Regions from separate parts of the Idiomarina sp. D18 genome, predicted to be linked through region 1. Evidence: predicted binding sites of a transcription regulator. Region 1 holds the regulator's gene; the other holds the start of a gene.

Region 1 (8,178 bases):
CTGCTGGCGCGATAGAAGGAATCGCTTGAGCGACCATATCATCAGGCGTTGGGTTCGCGGCAAGAAAGTTTACGACACGTACTTCGCCAGGATGAACGCGCACCTCTTTAATTTCCGGTTCGAACTTCCACGGAATGCCCTGTGCTGTTCGCGTAATAAATTGCACTCTGACGGTACGACTTTTATCGACCTCATGTTGACTGACCGCAGCAGGTTCGTTGTTGGTACGTCCGTTAAACCCGGTGACCTCGCAAAATACGTTATACAACGGTACCAGCGCAAAACCAAAGGCAAACATGCCTGCTACGGTGAGTAGCAGGCGTTTGACGATTTTACTATTGTTAGCACGTTTATCAGACATAAGATCACTCCACTTTGGGTGGTGTCTCAAACGTGTGATAGGGAGCTGGTGACGGAACGGTCCACTCGAGGCCTTCCGCGCCATCCCACGGCTTGGCTGCTGCTTTTTCACCACCACGCGCACATTTGATCACCAACCATAAAAAGATGAGTTGTGATAAACCAAAGGCGAAGCCGCCGATACTGGTGATTTGGTTGATATCTGCGAACTGCACCGCGTAGTCGGGGATACGACGAGGCATACCGGCTAATCCCGCGAAATGCATTGGGAAAAACAACACATTAACCGAGATGAGAGAGCACCAGAAGTGCAGCCTTGCCAATGTTGTATCGTACATGTGTCCGGTCCACTTCGGCAGCCAATAATAGCTTGCTGCCATGACAGAGAAGATTGCTCCGGTTACCAACACGTAATGAAAGTGAGCGACGACAAAGTAAGTATCATGATACTGGAAGTCGACAGGGGTCATCGCAAGCATGACACCGGAGAAGCCGCCAATCGTGAACAAAATCACGAATGCGAGTGCGAATAGCATGGGAACCTCAAACGAAATCGCGCCTCGCCACATCGTGGCAACCCAGTTAAAGACTTTAACACCTGTCGGTACAGCAATTAGCATCGTGCAGTACATGAAAAAGAGCTCGGCGAAAACGGGCATACCTGTAGTAAACATATGATGTGCCCAGACCAGAAACGATAAAATGGCAATCGAGGCGGTTGCATACACCATCGAGGAATAACCAAATAATTTTTTCCTTGAGAAAGTCGGTATGATCGCTGAAATAATGCCGAAAGACGGCAATATCATAATGTAGACCTCGGGGTGACCGAAGAACCAGAAAATATGCTGGAACATGACCGGATCACCGCCGCCGGCGGCATTAAAAAAGCTTGTGCCAAAGTACTTATCGGTGAGGACCATCGTCACAGCGCCTGCAAGTACAGGCATGACGGCAATCAATAAAAAGGCAGTAATTAACCACGTCCAGACAAATAAAGGCATCTTCATGTAAGTCATGCCCGGCGCGCGCATGTTGAATATGGTTACGATAACGTTGATCGCGCCCATAATGGATGAAATACCCATGATGTGTACGGCGAATACGAACAGCGCTGTGGAGTCATTACTGTACGTTGTTGAGAGCGGCGCGTAGAACGTCCAGCCAAAGTCGGGACCGCCGCCTTCCATGAATAATGATGACAAAAGAATCACGAAGGCGAATGGAAGAATCCAAAAGCTCCAGTTATTCATGCGCGGCAATGCCATATCAGGCGCGCCAATCATCATCGGCACCATCCAGTTCGCAAGTCCCGTAAAGGCCGGCATTACGGCGCCAAAAATCATAACGAGTCCATGCACGGTGGTCATCTGGTTAAAAAACTGAGGCTCCACCAGTTGTAAACCCGGTTGAAAAAGTTCGGCACGAATGACCATCGCCATTGCACCGCCAACAAAAAACATAATTAAACTAAACCACAAATACATCGAACCAATATCTTTGTGGTTTGTGGTAAACAACCAACGAGTAATGCCAGACGGCTTATGATCGTGGTGTGCTTCGTGATTGTGATCGTCCACTACTGTGCTCATCACCGTCTCCTTATTTATTCATTGCTGCGTTAATGTCGGCGGCTTGTACCATCTCGCCCGTATCATTACCCCAGGCATTACGCTCGTAAGTAATAACAGAAGCCAGCTCTTGCATTGTTAATTGCTGAGCAAAAGCTTGCATCGCTGATCCTTGGACACCGTGCAAAACAATATCAATGTGCTTATCGATATTTTCTGGCTTAGACGCAATCGGACTGCCTGCAAGCGCAGGGAAGGTGCCTGAAATGCCTTGACCGTTAGGCTGATGGCATGCAGCACACGTACTGTTATAAATTTTTTCACCCATCGCCATTAACTCGTCCATCGACATTTCCATATCAAGCAATTCTTGCTGGCGCTTTTGCTCGGCAATTTGCTTTGCTTCTGTCTCGTCGATCCATTTAGCGTAGTCTTCAGGGGTCTTTGCAATTACAACGATGGGCATAAAGCCGTGGTCTTTGCCGCACAACTCGGCACACTGACCGCGATAAATACCGGGTTCATCAATTCGAGTCCAGGCTTCGTTAATAAAGCCGGGGTTGGCATCCTTTTTAACGGCAAAATCAGGTACCCACCAACTGTGGATAACATCGTCAGAAGTGACGAGAAAACGAACCTTTTGACCCGTCGGCAAAACAAGTGGGTTATCGACCTCTCTAAGGTAGTTTTCACTCTTATCAAACTTATTATCTATTTGTTGTTGTTGAGTCGCTAAGCGACTAAAAAATTCTACTTCGCGATCAAAATATTTGTAGTGCCATTTCCATTGGGATCCGGTGACCTGAATAGTTACGTCAGCATCTGATGTATCTTCCATTGCTATTAAGGTCGATGTTGCAGGTATCGCCATACCCACCAAAATAAGGAACGGAATCAGCGTCCAAAGAATTTCAACCTTTACATTCTCATGGAACTTCGCGGGCTCACGACCGCGGGATTTGCGGTGTCTAATCATTGAATAGAACATCAGTCCAAAAACGACAACACCGATCACACAGCAGATATAAAATATCGTCATGTGCAAGTCGTAAACGTCCCGACTGACTTCTGTTACACCTTTCGTGAGGTTGAGGCTGCGCTCTTGGGAAAGCGCAGATGCACTATACAACAGGGGTAGTGCCCATAACGGCTTCATTTTCACGTGACTTCTCCTCTCATTCTTCTCTGCTTGAGCAAAATGCTAGCTTGGAAGAACAAAGAGGTAAGCAGAAAAAGGAACAGCTTCTCCCCAGAAATCACTTTCTCTACCAACTCTTTGTTGTAGTTTATAAGTTATACTAATTTATATAGTTGGGTAGTATCATTTATTAACTAAAATCTACACAAAGATCTAGATCAAAAACGTTAAATGGTCAAAAAGTGTCCATAAATGTTAAAAAAAAGGCTGCCGAAGCAGCCAGAAATGTATTAACCCTGTTGGGGGGATTAGTGCAGGTGGGGGGTTAATACATCCTCTTCAAACATGAAGCTCTGAGTTTGGCTCACTCGAGATGATAGACGAATACGCTGCGCAGCGCGCTTGTCGAAGCCACTAACCCAAGCGACCACAACGTCACTGGTTCCTGATAATACGGCTTGTTCGAGTGCCCATGCGCGATCGTCCGTCTTGCCTGGGCGTAGCCAACGAATACGTTGGCGAGGAATACCTGCGTTAACAAGTTGTTGTACAAAACTCGCCTGTCCACCGATAACTGTAATCCAGCGCTGTCCGATGCTGTGTACTGCCGCTTCAAGTGCCGCTGATAAACTAGGCGGAACAACATTAGGCGTAATCACTTCGGCCTGTTGATTGTTGTATGTCCATAGTCCAGGGTGATTGCTGCTGTTTGATTGTAGTCTTTTCATAAAGATGCTCCGTTACGAATGATGCCAACGGCAAGTCCTTCGATAGCAAATACTTGCTGGGCAAGGTCGACAACAATCGTAGAGAACTCTTCGTTCTCGGGATGCAATAGTACTTGACGACCTTTTTGTTCAAACCGTTTAACCGTGACTTCGTCTTCAACGCGGGCGACTACAATCTGCCCATTGCGCGCTTGTTCAGTTTTATGGACAGCGAGCAAATCACCGTCCAAAATTCCAATATTTCTCATGCTCATCCCGTTAACACGAAGCAAAAATTGTGCACTGGGATAAAACATTGATTCATCGAGTTGATAATGGCGTTCGATATGCTCTTGGGCCAATATGGGCTCACCAGCTGCCACTTGACCAATGAGCGGCAAGCCAAGCTCTTCTTCTATATCTTCAGCCACTAAGCGAATGCCGCGAGACATGCCCGGCATGATTTCAATCACGCCCTTTTTGGCTAACGCTTTTAAATGCTCTTCAGCAGCGTTGGCTGAGCGAAAGCCCAACCGACTCGCGATTTCGGCGCGCGTAGGCGGCATACCGGTTGCTTGTAAGTTATCTTTAATTAACTCAAGAATTTCGGCTTGTCTGGGAGTCAGTGGACGCATAGCAATTACCTGTTTATCTGTACAGTATACTGTGAGTATATACAGGTATTGTTGAGATGCAAGTCATTTTATTCGACGACTTTTTCGAACGGAATTGTTATGATTATTGTCTTACTGTTTTAAACGCAAGGGTAGCAAGGAATATCATGACCGCGGTGAGTTGGAGTTACGCGCTCTTTAAACATCCTATCCGTTGGATGACACGAGCAATGACCATAATTGATAAACCTGAGGCCGATCAGGCGGATATCACGGTAGCACCTGTGGTGTACGTGATGCGCTCAAATGCCAAGTCTGACTTCGCCATTTTGCAGCGTTCCGCGCGTGAAAATCAGCTACCCGATCCACAACAGCCCCTGTACATCAACGGAAAGTCGTTTGATCGAGTGCTACTGTTACCGGAGCGCGATGACGCCGCTTCAGCACGAGCACTTTCGCAATTTCAAGCGCTACTAGAAGCGCATCAAGCCGATCCTGAGCTGGATGTACAATTACTCCCAGTGGGGATATTTTGGGGCCGCAAGCCCGGACAAGAGGCCCACGCGGGAAATGCCATGACCGGTGACTTAGATAACCCGGGGCATTTGCGTAAGTTCTGGTTGATCATGTTCTCCGGGCGTCAAGTTCTATGCCGCATGTCGCGTCCTGTAAGCTTAGGCCAGATGAGTCGTCAAAGTGGCGCCGATTATCGTATCGCGCATAAACTAGCGCGTGTGGCACGGGTCCACTTCGTGCGCATGCGTTATGCGGTTGCGGGTCCTAAATTGAGCGATCGCAATGAACTTTTGAACCAGCTTCTGAAAACACCGGCGCTTAAAAAGGCGATAAAAGATGAGCAACGCTCGAATAAAGTGGATGAGGCGCAAGCCTTAAAAAAGGCTAAAGGCTATTTAAACGAAATTGCCGCAAACTACAGCGAAACCCTGGTACGTGTATTAGATCGCTTTATGACATGGATGTGGAGTCGAATCTATAACGGTATCGATGTACGCGGCGCCGATGAAGTGCGTAAGCTTGCCCAGCAAGGGCATGAAATCATTTATGTACCTTGTCACCGAAGTCATATGGATTACTTGCTGCTAAGTTACGTTATCTATAAGCAAGGTCTTGTACCTCCGCATATCGCCGCAGGGGTTAATTTAAACTTTTTCCCTGTGGGTTCGATTTTCCGCCGTGGCGGCGCATTCTTTATTCGTCGTTCGTTTCGCGGCAACAAGCTCTATTCATCTGTATTTCGTGAGTATCTATGCTGGTTGTTCCAGAAAGGCTACCCGGTCGAATACTTTACCGAGGGTGGACGCTCACGTACGGGGCGTTTATTGCCGCCTAAGACGGGTATGTTTGCCATGACCGTGCAAGGTATGTTGAGAGGTCAGCAAAGACCGATTTCGATTGTACCCGTGTACTTAGGTTATGAGCACGTAATGGAGGTAGCAACTTACCTCAAAGAGCTCAAAGGTAAAAATAAAGAGAAAGAATCGTTGTTCCAAGTTTTGAAGTCCGTCACTAAGCTGAAAAACTTTGGTCAGGGATTTGTTACTTTCGGCTCGCCCATCGATCTAAAAGCCTATATGGATGACCATGTTGAGGACTGGCAGCGTTCTGTCACACGAGGCGCAGAAGAGCCCGAAAGACCCAGTTGGCTAACACCGACGGTCAATGGCTTAGCCGAGCAAGTAATGCGCGGTATTAATGATTGTGCGGCTGCCAATAGCGTTAATCTCACGGCATTGGCGTTATTAAGTTCGGAGCATAACGCACTAACGCGAGAGGAACTGATTGCCCAAATCAATGTTTACCTGGATTTACTACGCGAGGTGCCATATACGCATCACGTCAACGTACCTGAGCAGTCAGCAGAAGAGCTGTTGTCGTTGGCGCTACGCACCGATAAGTTTGACGTACAAGATGACTCAATGGGGCAGGTCATCTCATTGCACGCAGCGAATGCTATTGCAATGACGTATTACCGAAATAATGTACTTCACTTAATGATATTACCCGGTGTGATTGCATCTTTGATTCATGCCAAACAAAAAGTGAACGTCACAACTATTATTGAGCGTTGTAGCGCAGTATACCCCATGTTGCAGGCTGAGTTATTTTTGTCACACAGCGACAAGGATTTAGATACTTGGGTGCGTGCTATCGTGGAAGAATTAGAACGCCAACAGCTTATTAGCCTTGATGGTGAGATGGTGCGCGCAGCAAACCGCGAAACGGCGGCGTGGTTACAACTTAAGTTATTGGCGGGCAGCGCAAGCGAAACGTTACAGCGTTATGCAATCGTTTTAGAGTTGTTGCAGCAAGCGCAGCCGATTAAGCGTGCCGAGCTTGAGCGTCAGTCGATAACGCTCGCTGAACGACTCAGCGCGATTCATGGCATTGATGCGCCAGAGTTCTATGATAAGAAAGTCATGACAAGTTTTATCGCAAGCCTTAAGGCCCAATCTCTCTTGCAAGTCAACGATGATGGCGATCAAGTGGCTGCGCCTGAAATAGGTCCATTAAGTGACGACATAGACGAGTTGCTCGATCCGACAATCTTGCAGACGATTCGTCAATCGGTGCAACAGTTGATGGTCAGCGCAGACTAAATGCGTTGACCATCCGCTCGAATCATTAATACCAGTAATGAAGCGCAAGGCTGACGCCAATCACCATTCCGACGTAGTGATTATGCAAAAAGGCTTGGAAACAGGCCTTAGGTGCTCGTTCTCGTATCATCCAATGTTGATAACTAAACAGACAAGCGGCGGCTATGAGACCGAGCCAAGCGTACCACTGCAAATTGAGGTGATGCCAAACCACGGTGAGAATAATTAAAGTCACAATCTGCAAGGCAGCGATAATGAGTCTATCGTACCGACCGAACAGGATGGCGGTACTTTTTATGCCTACTTTGAGGTCATCTGCTCGATCCGCCATAGCGTACTCGGTATCGTAGGCAATGGTCCAAACGATATTAGCAATAAACAAGCCACCCGCAAGCCACCATTGATCGCTATTCAGCGCACTAAATGCCATCAAAATACCGAAACTAAACGCGATACCTAACACGACTTGAGGAAGTTGTGTCCAACGTTTGCAAAATGGATAGAGAGATGCCACACCCGCTGCGGCAAAAGCCAGCATAATGGTTTGTGTATTAAACTGGAGCACCAGCAGAAATGCGAGTATCAAAAGTCCAAAGAATAACAGGATGGCCTCGGTGCTGTTGACCTCACCGGAAGCAAGAGGGCGTAATTTTGTGCGCTCCACATGACCATCAAGATTACGGTCTGCGAAGTCATTAATCACACAGCCTGCTGAGCGCATTAAAAATGTACCTAACATAAATATGACTACGACTTTGAGCGGTGGATTACCGTCACCGGCAATAAGAAGTGCCCATAACGTTGGCCATGCGAGCAGATAAGTACCAATAGGACGGTCAGCGCGCATTAAACGCCAATAGCTGTTAAGTTTACTCATTGATTACCTCAGTATATCGGTACAGGGCTTAAGAAAAACTCGCTTACTAAAACACTTTGTCCCTGGGTTTCGAACAGGCTCCGTCGTCCCCAAAGAGGGCCTTTTTGCTGATAAAAGTGCTGATTAATTTCGTTGATACCATGGTTTAAAGGTAGTTGAGTAACCTCAAAAGTCGAGCGAGTCAAATCGGGCTGGTTAAATAATGACTGACCTAACGACTGTGTCCCGAGCTCACCCAAATTAAGGTTATGCCGGTCTGCCGCCGATATAGGAAAAACGCTACGAGCGAATAC
Region 2 (8,178 bases), 670 kb from region 1:
ATACGTAAGCAACTTGTTCCTGTGACATACCTACGCGTAATTTGTCGACATCGCGTTGTTCAAGGTAATTACCTTGAGGAATATCAATTCGATATACCCAATCGTTTAACACTGAGCAACCTGAGAGACCTGCGACGACCGCAACAGCGGCCAAAGTTTTTCCGATTTGTTTCATTAACTACTCTTACCGTTAAATGTTGTCACCGATGATAAACAAACAAAACCGAGTTAGCTAGCATTGGCGCAGGAAAACTTAATGAATAAGTAACTCCCGGGCGTTGTCTTTAGTTTTTTCGGTAATGCTATCGCCACCCAATAAGCGAGCGAGCTCATCAATTCGCTGTTCTTCGTTAAGCTGCCAAACTTGCGTTTCTGTTTGTGCGCCATCGGTTTGTTTGAGTACCTGCATTTGATGATGTCCCTTAGCAGCCACTTGCGGTAAGTGAGTGACACAGATAATTTGGCACTGCTCGCCTAGACTCCGTAACATTGAACCCACAACCGCTGCGGTGGGTCCACTCACACCGACATCGACCTCGTCAAACATCATGGTCGGTACCGTATTTTGATTGGCACACATGACCTGTATGGCAAGACTGATGCGTGATAGTTCCCCGCCCGATGCAACTTTACTAAGCGCTTGTAGCGGCTGCCCAGGGTTGGTGGTCACGGTAAAGCAGATTTCGTCGGTGCCCCAGAGCGTTGCTGTGGCTTTGTCATCATGATCAACTTGGATGACAAATTCACCATGGGGCATGTTTAACTTATGCATGGCGCGGGAAATTTCGGCACTCAGTTTGTCCGCTGCTTTTTTTCGGCTTGTCGATAGCTTAAGCGCCGCTTGCCGATAAACGGTACGTAATGCTTGACGTTGCTCAGCGAGTTGTTCGTTATCTTCCTCAGCGCGTTCGAGTTCATCCAATTGTTGTTGCAACTGCTGATGATGTTGATAAAGGTCGAGTGGCGCGACATGATGTTTTTTAGCGAGCGCAATCGCTTGGCTCATCCGTTGTTCAGTGACTTCGAGTTGCTCAGGATCAATATCTAATTGGTCTTGATAATTACGCAGTTCTAATGCTGTTTCTTCGATATGAACTTTAGCTTGTTCAAGCAGTGCTAAAATAGGCTGGATTTGCTCATCGAGCTCGGCTGATTCTTCCAATCGGCCGTGGGCGGCTTGAATGAGTCCCGATACATTATTGTGCTCGCCGTCATAAAGCGCATTTAGAGCAAAGGCACTGTTTTCCGTTAAGGCGCGAATATGAGTCAACCGTTTGTGGTCACTCTCAAGTTGCTCAAATTCGCCCTCTCCGATATTAAATTCATTGAGCTCTTTAACCTGATAACTTATTAGTTGTTTCTGTGCTACTAATTCTTCTTTGCGCTGCTGATGTTGGCGAAAACGCTTTTCGGTAGCCGCCCAGTTACGGTAGCTTTCTTGTACTTCTGTAATAAGTTCAGCATGCTGAGCGAACTGATCAAGTAATTCGCGCTGGTGCTCTTCTTTTACCAACAGCTGGTGTTCATGCTGACCATGAATATTGACCAATGTTGGCGCTAATGTGCGTTGCTGTGTGAGCGTCACCGGCGCGCCGTTAACCCAAGCCCGTGAACGACCATCTTTACTAATAGTACGGCGCAATACACACTCGAGGTCATCATCAAACTCGTTATCGACGAGCCAGCGGTGAGCGGGACTGTCGTGAGTGATAGTGAAGCGCGCACTGATGTCCGTTTTGTCGCAGCCCGGTCTCACCCAGTTGGCATCGGCACGTCCACCCAGGCATAGCCCGAGCGCATCCAGTGCGATAGATTTACCCGCACCGGTCTCACCGGTAATGGCGGTCATCCCGTTTTTAAACTCGATATCTAACTGCTTGACGATTGCAAAATTGCGAATGTGTAACTCAGTCAACATGGCTGGGCTCCTCACAATAAAAAGAACAGTAATACTGTTTACCTATACAGTATATACAGTAGTTATACAGTATTATTGTTCAATTGCAATGCAAAGAGTGACTTTTTTTTAGTCAGTTAGAAAAGACGGCTGCCCCAACCCAACTTGTTACGTAATACATGGTAGTAGCTGTGTGTTGTCGGATGCACCATCGTCAAGGTATGCGGGTGTTTTTCGATAATGACCTCATCACCTGGCATGACATCAAGACGCCCATGACCATCGCAACTGATTTGTAAATGATCGTTGTCCTTGGCTGCACGCAGTCGCACTCGGGAGTTTGCGTCGAGCACAATCGGACGACTACTCAGTGTATGCGGAAACATGGGGACCAAGGTAATAGCATTTAGGTTGGGGTGCAGAATAGGACCACCGCCGGACAGAGAGTAAGCCGTCGAGCCGGTGGGTGTCGCGATGATGACGCCATCGGAACGTTGCGAAAAGACAAATTGATCATCGACATAAAGTTCAAACTCGATCATGTGAGCGACTTTGTCTGAATGAAGAACAATTTCGTTCACCGCCACACCTTGTTGTTTAATTGACTCGCCTTTAACCGAGGCCGAGAGCAAGAAGCGTTCTTCTCTTACATAGTCACCCGCTAGCACATCCATCAGCGCGCTCACTGCGTCCTCTGGCGCTAAATCGGTCAAGAAGCCAAGGTTACCTCGATTCACTCCAATAACCGCCACATCATGATCACACAATGCGCGGGCAGCACCGAGCATATTGCCATCACCGCCGACGACTACCGCAATGTCGGCCCATTGTCCTAACTTCTCAAGTGAGCCCGTGTCGATGCAACTGCTTGGTTGCACCTGGGTGGCACAGCGTTCTTCCAAACAGACCTCATACTGACTTTCGCACAAGGCACTAATAAGTGCCTCAAGTGTGTGACGAGTGCCAGTATCATTAATTTTTCCTAAAAGCGCGACGCGCTTAAATGCGGGTTGTTTCATAGGGCTTACCGCTATCCTCTAGTCGTGAGTTAACGCTACGTGTTGCGTTAATTTTTATCAAGCGAAATAAAGGTCTTGAATCTTAATCGGACTATCCCCACATAACAACGCATACGTTCATTCGACATTTAAAGAGTATGGGTTATGAGTGATAAGCAACCAAATCAAACAACTGAGAACTTTGAGCAGCAAGCACAAGAAGCCGCTCAACAAGAGGCCGCAAAAGAGGCGGCTGAGCAGGCGGCTGAACAGGCGCTTGGTAGCGACGAACAACCAGAGACCCAGCAGCAAACAGCTGCGGCGGCAGACAATCAAGCGGACCGTATTGCGGAGCTTGAGCTCGCGTTAACTAAGGCCGAAGCCAAAGTGAACGAGCAAAAGGAGTCGGTATTGCGTAGTCAGGCGGAAATGGAAAACGTACGTCGTCGCGCGAGTCAAGATGTTGAGAAGGCGCATAAATTTGCGTTAGAGAAGTTTGCCAACGAGCTACTCACGAGTGTTGATAACCTTGAGCGCGCGATGCAAGCGGCTGATACCGAAAACCCAGAGTTAAAAAGCTTTTTAGAAGGTATTGAGCTGACGTATAAAAGTCTGACATCAACGCTGGATAAATTTGGCGTAAAAGCGGTCGGCGAAGAGGGCGAGGTCTTTAATCCAGACCTGCACCAAGCGATGTCGATGCAAGAATCGGCGGAGCATAAAAACAACACGATTATCGCCGTTATGCAGAAAGGGTATGAGCTCAACGGACGTTTACTGCGCCCAGCCATGGTGATGGTGGCACGTAATAGTAACGGCGGCGTGGATACAAAAGCATAATTTGTAAGAGAAATTATGTTTTAGGGCTTGTAATTTTAGATACAGCCCCCAAATAACAGTTATCGAAATCATTAACGCTCAAACCAGAGCGGTTTGAACAGAATAGAAGTAGTGGAGATTAATTATGGGTAAAATCATCGGCATTGACTTGGGTACAACAAACTCATGTGTCGCGGTTTTAGACGGCGGCAAACCTCGTGTTATTGAAAACGGTGAAGGGGATCGTACAACCCCATCTGTCGTCGCATTTACCGACGATGGCGAAACGTTGGTAGGCGCACCGGCGAAACGCCAAGCAGTCACCAACCCGAATAAAACCTTGTTTGCTATCAAGCGCCTGATCGGTCGTCGTTTCCAAGATGATGAAGTTCAGCGCGACATTGGCATTATGCCTTATAACATTGTCAAAGCAGACAATGGTGATGCTTGGGTAGAAATCGATGGCGATAAAAAAGCGCCACCGCAAATTTCTGCTGAAGTATTGAAGAAAATGAAGAAAACCGCAGAAGAGTTTTTAGGTGAGAAAGTCACCGAAGCGGTTATCACTGTACCTGCATACTTTAACGACGCTCAGCGTCAGGCAACAAAAGACGCTGGTAAAATCGCGGGCTTAGAAGTTAAGCGTATCATCAACGAGCCAACCGCAGCTGCACTGGCTTACGGCATGGATAAGAAGTCCGGCGACAACGTTATCGCTGTTTATGACTTAGGTGGTGGTACGTTCGATATCTCGATCATCGAAATCGACGAAGTCGAAGGCGAGCATACCTTTGAAGTACTGGCGACAAACGGTGACACGCACTTAGGTGGTGAAGACTTTGATAACCGTTTGATTAACTACTTGGTTGAGCAGTTCGAGAAAGATCAAGGCATCGATTTACGTAAAGATCCTTTGGCGATGCAACGTCTGAAAGAAGCCGCCGAAAAAGCGAAAATCGAGCTGTCTTCTGCGCAACAAACGGAAGTCAACTTGCCATATATCACGGCTGATAACACCGGTCCTAAGCACTTAGCGATTAAAGTAACACGCGCTAAATTAGAATCGTTGGTTGAAGACTTGATTAAGAAGTCGCTTGAGCCATTGAAGCAAGCACTGGCTGATGCTGATATGTCAGTGAGCGATGTTAAAGACATCATCATGGTCGGTGGTCAAACACGTATGCCTAAAGTTCAACAGGCCGTGACTGACTTCTTTGGCAAAGAGCCACGCCGTGACGTCAACCCAGATGAAGCCGTAGCACTAGGTGCAGCTGTTCAAGCCGGTGTTTTACAAGGCGATGTGAAAGACGTATTGCTGCTTGACGTTTGTCCGCTGTCATTAGGTATCGAAACCATGGGCGGCGTGATGACCAAGTTGATCGAGAAAAACACCACGATTCCAACAAAAGAATCGCAAACATTCTCGACCGCAGAAGACAACCAGTCAGCTGTAACGATTCATGTATTGCAGGGTGAACGTAAACGCTCAAGCGATAACAAATCGCTAGGTCAGTTTAACCTCGAAGGTATTCGTGCAGCGGCGCGCGGTGTACCGCAAATCGAAGTGACCTTTGACATTGACGCTGACGGTATCTTACATGTGTCGGCGAAAGATAAAGACACCGGTAAAGAGCAGAAGATCACCATCAAAGCTTCATCAGGTCTTGATGAGGATGAAGTCGAAAAAATGGTTAAAGACGCGGAAGCACACGCTGAAGATGACAAAAAGTTTGAAGAGTTAGTGCAAGCGCGTAACCAAGCGGACGGCTTAGTGCACGCAACGCGTAATCAGTTGAAAGAAGTCGGCGAAGCCTTGTCAGAAGATGATAAGAAAGCCATCGAAACCGCCTGCGACGAACTTGAGCAAGCTTCTAAAGACGGCGATAAAGACGCTATCGAAGCGAAGTCTCAAGCGTTGATGGAAGCTTCACAGAAACTGATGGAAGCTGCTCAGCAACAGCAAGCACAACAAGGTGGTGCAGAAGCCGGTGCAGAGCAAGCACAATCATCTAAAGATGATGACGTTGTTGACGCTGAATTTGAGGAAGTGAAAGACGACGATAAGAAGTAAGCTTAATTAGGCAACTTCGATATCAACACGGGTGTTGCCGAAAGGTAATGCCCGTGTATTTATTTTAGACAGGTGTAAAATCACAACAGAAGATTACGGTTATGGCGCAGGATTATTATCAGATTTTAGGTGTCGGCAAAGACGCCAATGAGAGAGATATTAAGAAAGCCTACAAGCGGATGGCGATGAAGTACCACCCAGACCGCACGAAAGGTGATAAAGAGTTAGAAGCCAAGTTTAAGGAAATTAAACAGGCCTACGAAGTGTTGTCGGATCCACAAAAACGCCAGATGTATGATCAATATGGGCACGAAGCGTTTCAACAAGCTCGCCAAGGTGGCGGAGCGGGCGCCGGTGGTTTTGGTGGCGGTGGTGCCGATTTTGCTGATATCTTTGGCGATGTATTCGGTGATATTTTTGGTGGCGGTCGTCGTCAGCAAGCGCGTCCTCAGCGCGGTGCGGACTTACGTTACAATCTAGAAATGTCGCTAGAAGACGCGGTGAAAGGTAAAGAAGTCGAATTGCAAATTCCGACCATGGTGGAATGTGAGGATTGCGACGGCTCAGGTGCGAAAAAAGGCACACGACCAGAAACCTGTAGTCACTGTCACGGTTCCGGTCAAATTCAAATGCGTCAGGGCTTCTTTGCTGTGCAGCAGGCATGTCCGCATTGCCGTGGTACCGGGTCTATCATCAAAGATCCATGTAATACTTGCCACGGTCAGGGCCGCGTTGAAAAAACCAAAAAACTATCGGTTAAAATTCCGGCAGGCGTAGATACCGGTGATCGTATTCGTTTAGCGAACGAAGGTGAGGCGGGAGAAAAAGGCGCGCCAGCAGGCGACTTGTATGTTCAGGTGCATGTGCGTGAACACCCTATCTTTGCGCGTGACGGCAACAATTTATACTGCGAAGTTCCAGTGAGCTTTACCAAGGCAGCGCTCGGTGGCGAAATTGAGGTACCGACGCTAGAAGGTAAAGTCAAATTGAAGGTGCCAAAAGAGACTCAAACGGGCAAACATTTCCGCTTACGTGGCAAAGGCGTTAAGTCAGTCCGTACGGGTGCTGTCGGCGACCTGATATGTAAAGTGGTCATCGAAACGCCGGTGAACTTATCATCGCGTCAACGGGAATTACTCGAGGAACTTGAGAGTTCGATGGGGCACGGCGACGAAGCGGCTAAGTTCAGACCCAAGGAAAAAGGCTTCTTTGACGGTGTTAAACAATTTTTTGATGACTTGCGTAGCTAAGACTAATATCGTTAGTACGAAGTCATTATTGTTTGCCTAAAGGAGGCATTATGCGGGCTTGGAAAATAGCGGCGTTGACGCTGGCGACTGTGACAGTAGTCAGTTGCTCAAAGTCGCCAACAGGACGTTCTCAGTTAGCTTTTTTACCCGAGGGTCAATTGAATCAAATGGGTGAGCAGTCGTATGAACAGATGAAAGCTGAAACGCCGATTAGTGACGACCCCGCGATTAATGCTTACGTCCAGTGCGTTAGTCACGCGTTGATTGATGTGCTACCCGAACCCTACAGTCAAGCAGATTGGGAAATCACTGTATTTGATCAAGACACGGTGAATGCTTTTGCCCTGCCGGGAAACAATATCGGTGTTTACCGCGGTTTACTGGATGTCGCAGAAAACCAACACCAGTTGGCTGCCGTGATTGGTCACGAGATTGGCCACGTGATCGCGCAACATAGCAATGAGCGTGTATCAAGCAACATGGCAGTCGGCGCGGGGCTTCAAATTGGTGCAATTTTTGCCAATAAGGAGCTAGAGAGCGATACTGCGGCGCTATTGATGAGTGCCTTAGGTGTGGGAGCGCAAGTCGGTATTTTGTTACCGTATAGTCGGACTCACGAGTCTGAAGCAGACCAGTTGGGTCTCGACTACATGGCAGATGCCGGGTTTAAGCCTATTGAAGCCGCTGACTTGTGGCGCAATATGGCGAAGCAGTCGAAAGGCGCTCCACCGGAACTGTTATCAACGCATCCATCACCACAAACGCGCATTGATGCCATAGAAGACTACGCACCAAGCTTGAGTGCGCGAGTACAACAAGCCCATCAACAAGGACGCAATCCTTCTTGTGAGCGACCTTCCTCGTGATTAATAAGACCAAGCCAAATTTTCGTTGGCTTGGTCTTTTAGTTATATGCTAGTCAAAAATTTTCTTTCGGCGACCGATTGATTGACGCTAAATTATCCGCATTTTTCTCGATGTGGACGTTCTATGTTTAGATTCTGGTTTAATATTCCCTTCTGGCAACGCGTACTGGGTGCATTTGTTTTAGGTGCGCTGGTAGGTGCTCTGTTCCCCGAAGCGGGACAAGCACTTAAGCCGTTGGGCGACCTGTTTATTCGCGCAATAAAAATGTTGGTGGCG

What was found. Region 1 encodes LexA, which represses DNA repair genes until DNA is damaged. Its sites were predicted from a motif close to TACTGTATNNNNATACAGTA; they were not measured.
Region 2: a site for LexA is predicted at 1,951-1,970, ahead of recN (DNA repair protein RecN). Genes of this name have one in related genera too.

Annotation. Positions count from the first base shown of each region.
Region 1 is NZ_CM173240.1:2,246,128-2,254,305, reverse strand. It holds gene AC3AP5_RS10835 (cytochrome c oxidase assembly protein) at 1-361, opposite strand, end outside; gene ctaD (cytochrome c oxidase subunit I) at 366-1,952, opposite strand; gene coxB (cytochrome c oxidase subunit II) at 1,963-3,087, opposite strand; gene AC3AP5_RS10820 (hypothetical protein) at 3,378-3,797, opposite strand; gene lexA (transcriptional repressor LexA) at 3,794-4,411, opposite strand; gene plsB (glycerol-3-phosphate 1-O-acyltransferase PlsB) at 4,558-7,008, shown strand; gene ubiA (4-hydroxybenzoate octaprenyltransferase) at 7,034-7,885, opposite strand; gene AC3AP5_RS10800 (chorismate--pyruvate lyase family protein) at 7,894-8,178, opposite strand, start outside.
Region 2 is NZ_CM173240.1:1,572,144-1,580,321, reverse strand. It holds gene AC3AP5_RS07705 (outer membrane protein assembly factor BamE) at 1-175, opposite strand, end outside; gene recN (DNA repair protein RecN) at 254-1,918, opposite strand; gene nadK (NAD(+) kinase) at 2,035-2,916, opposite strand; gene grpE (nucleotide exchange factor GrpE) at 3,061-3,735, shown strand; gene dnaK (molecular chaperone DnaK) at 3,860-5,785, shown strand; gene dnaJ (molecular chaperone DnaJ) at 5,887-7,035, shown strand; gene AC3AP5_RS07675 (M48 family metallopeptidase) at 7,086-7,901, shown strand; gene AC3AP5_RS07670 (dicarboxylate/amino acid:cation symporter) at 8,026-8,178, shown strand, end outside.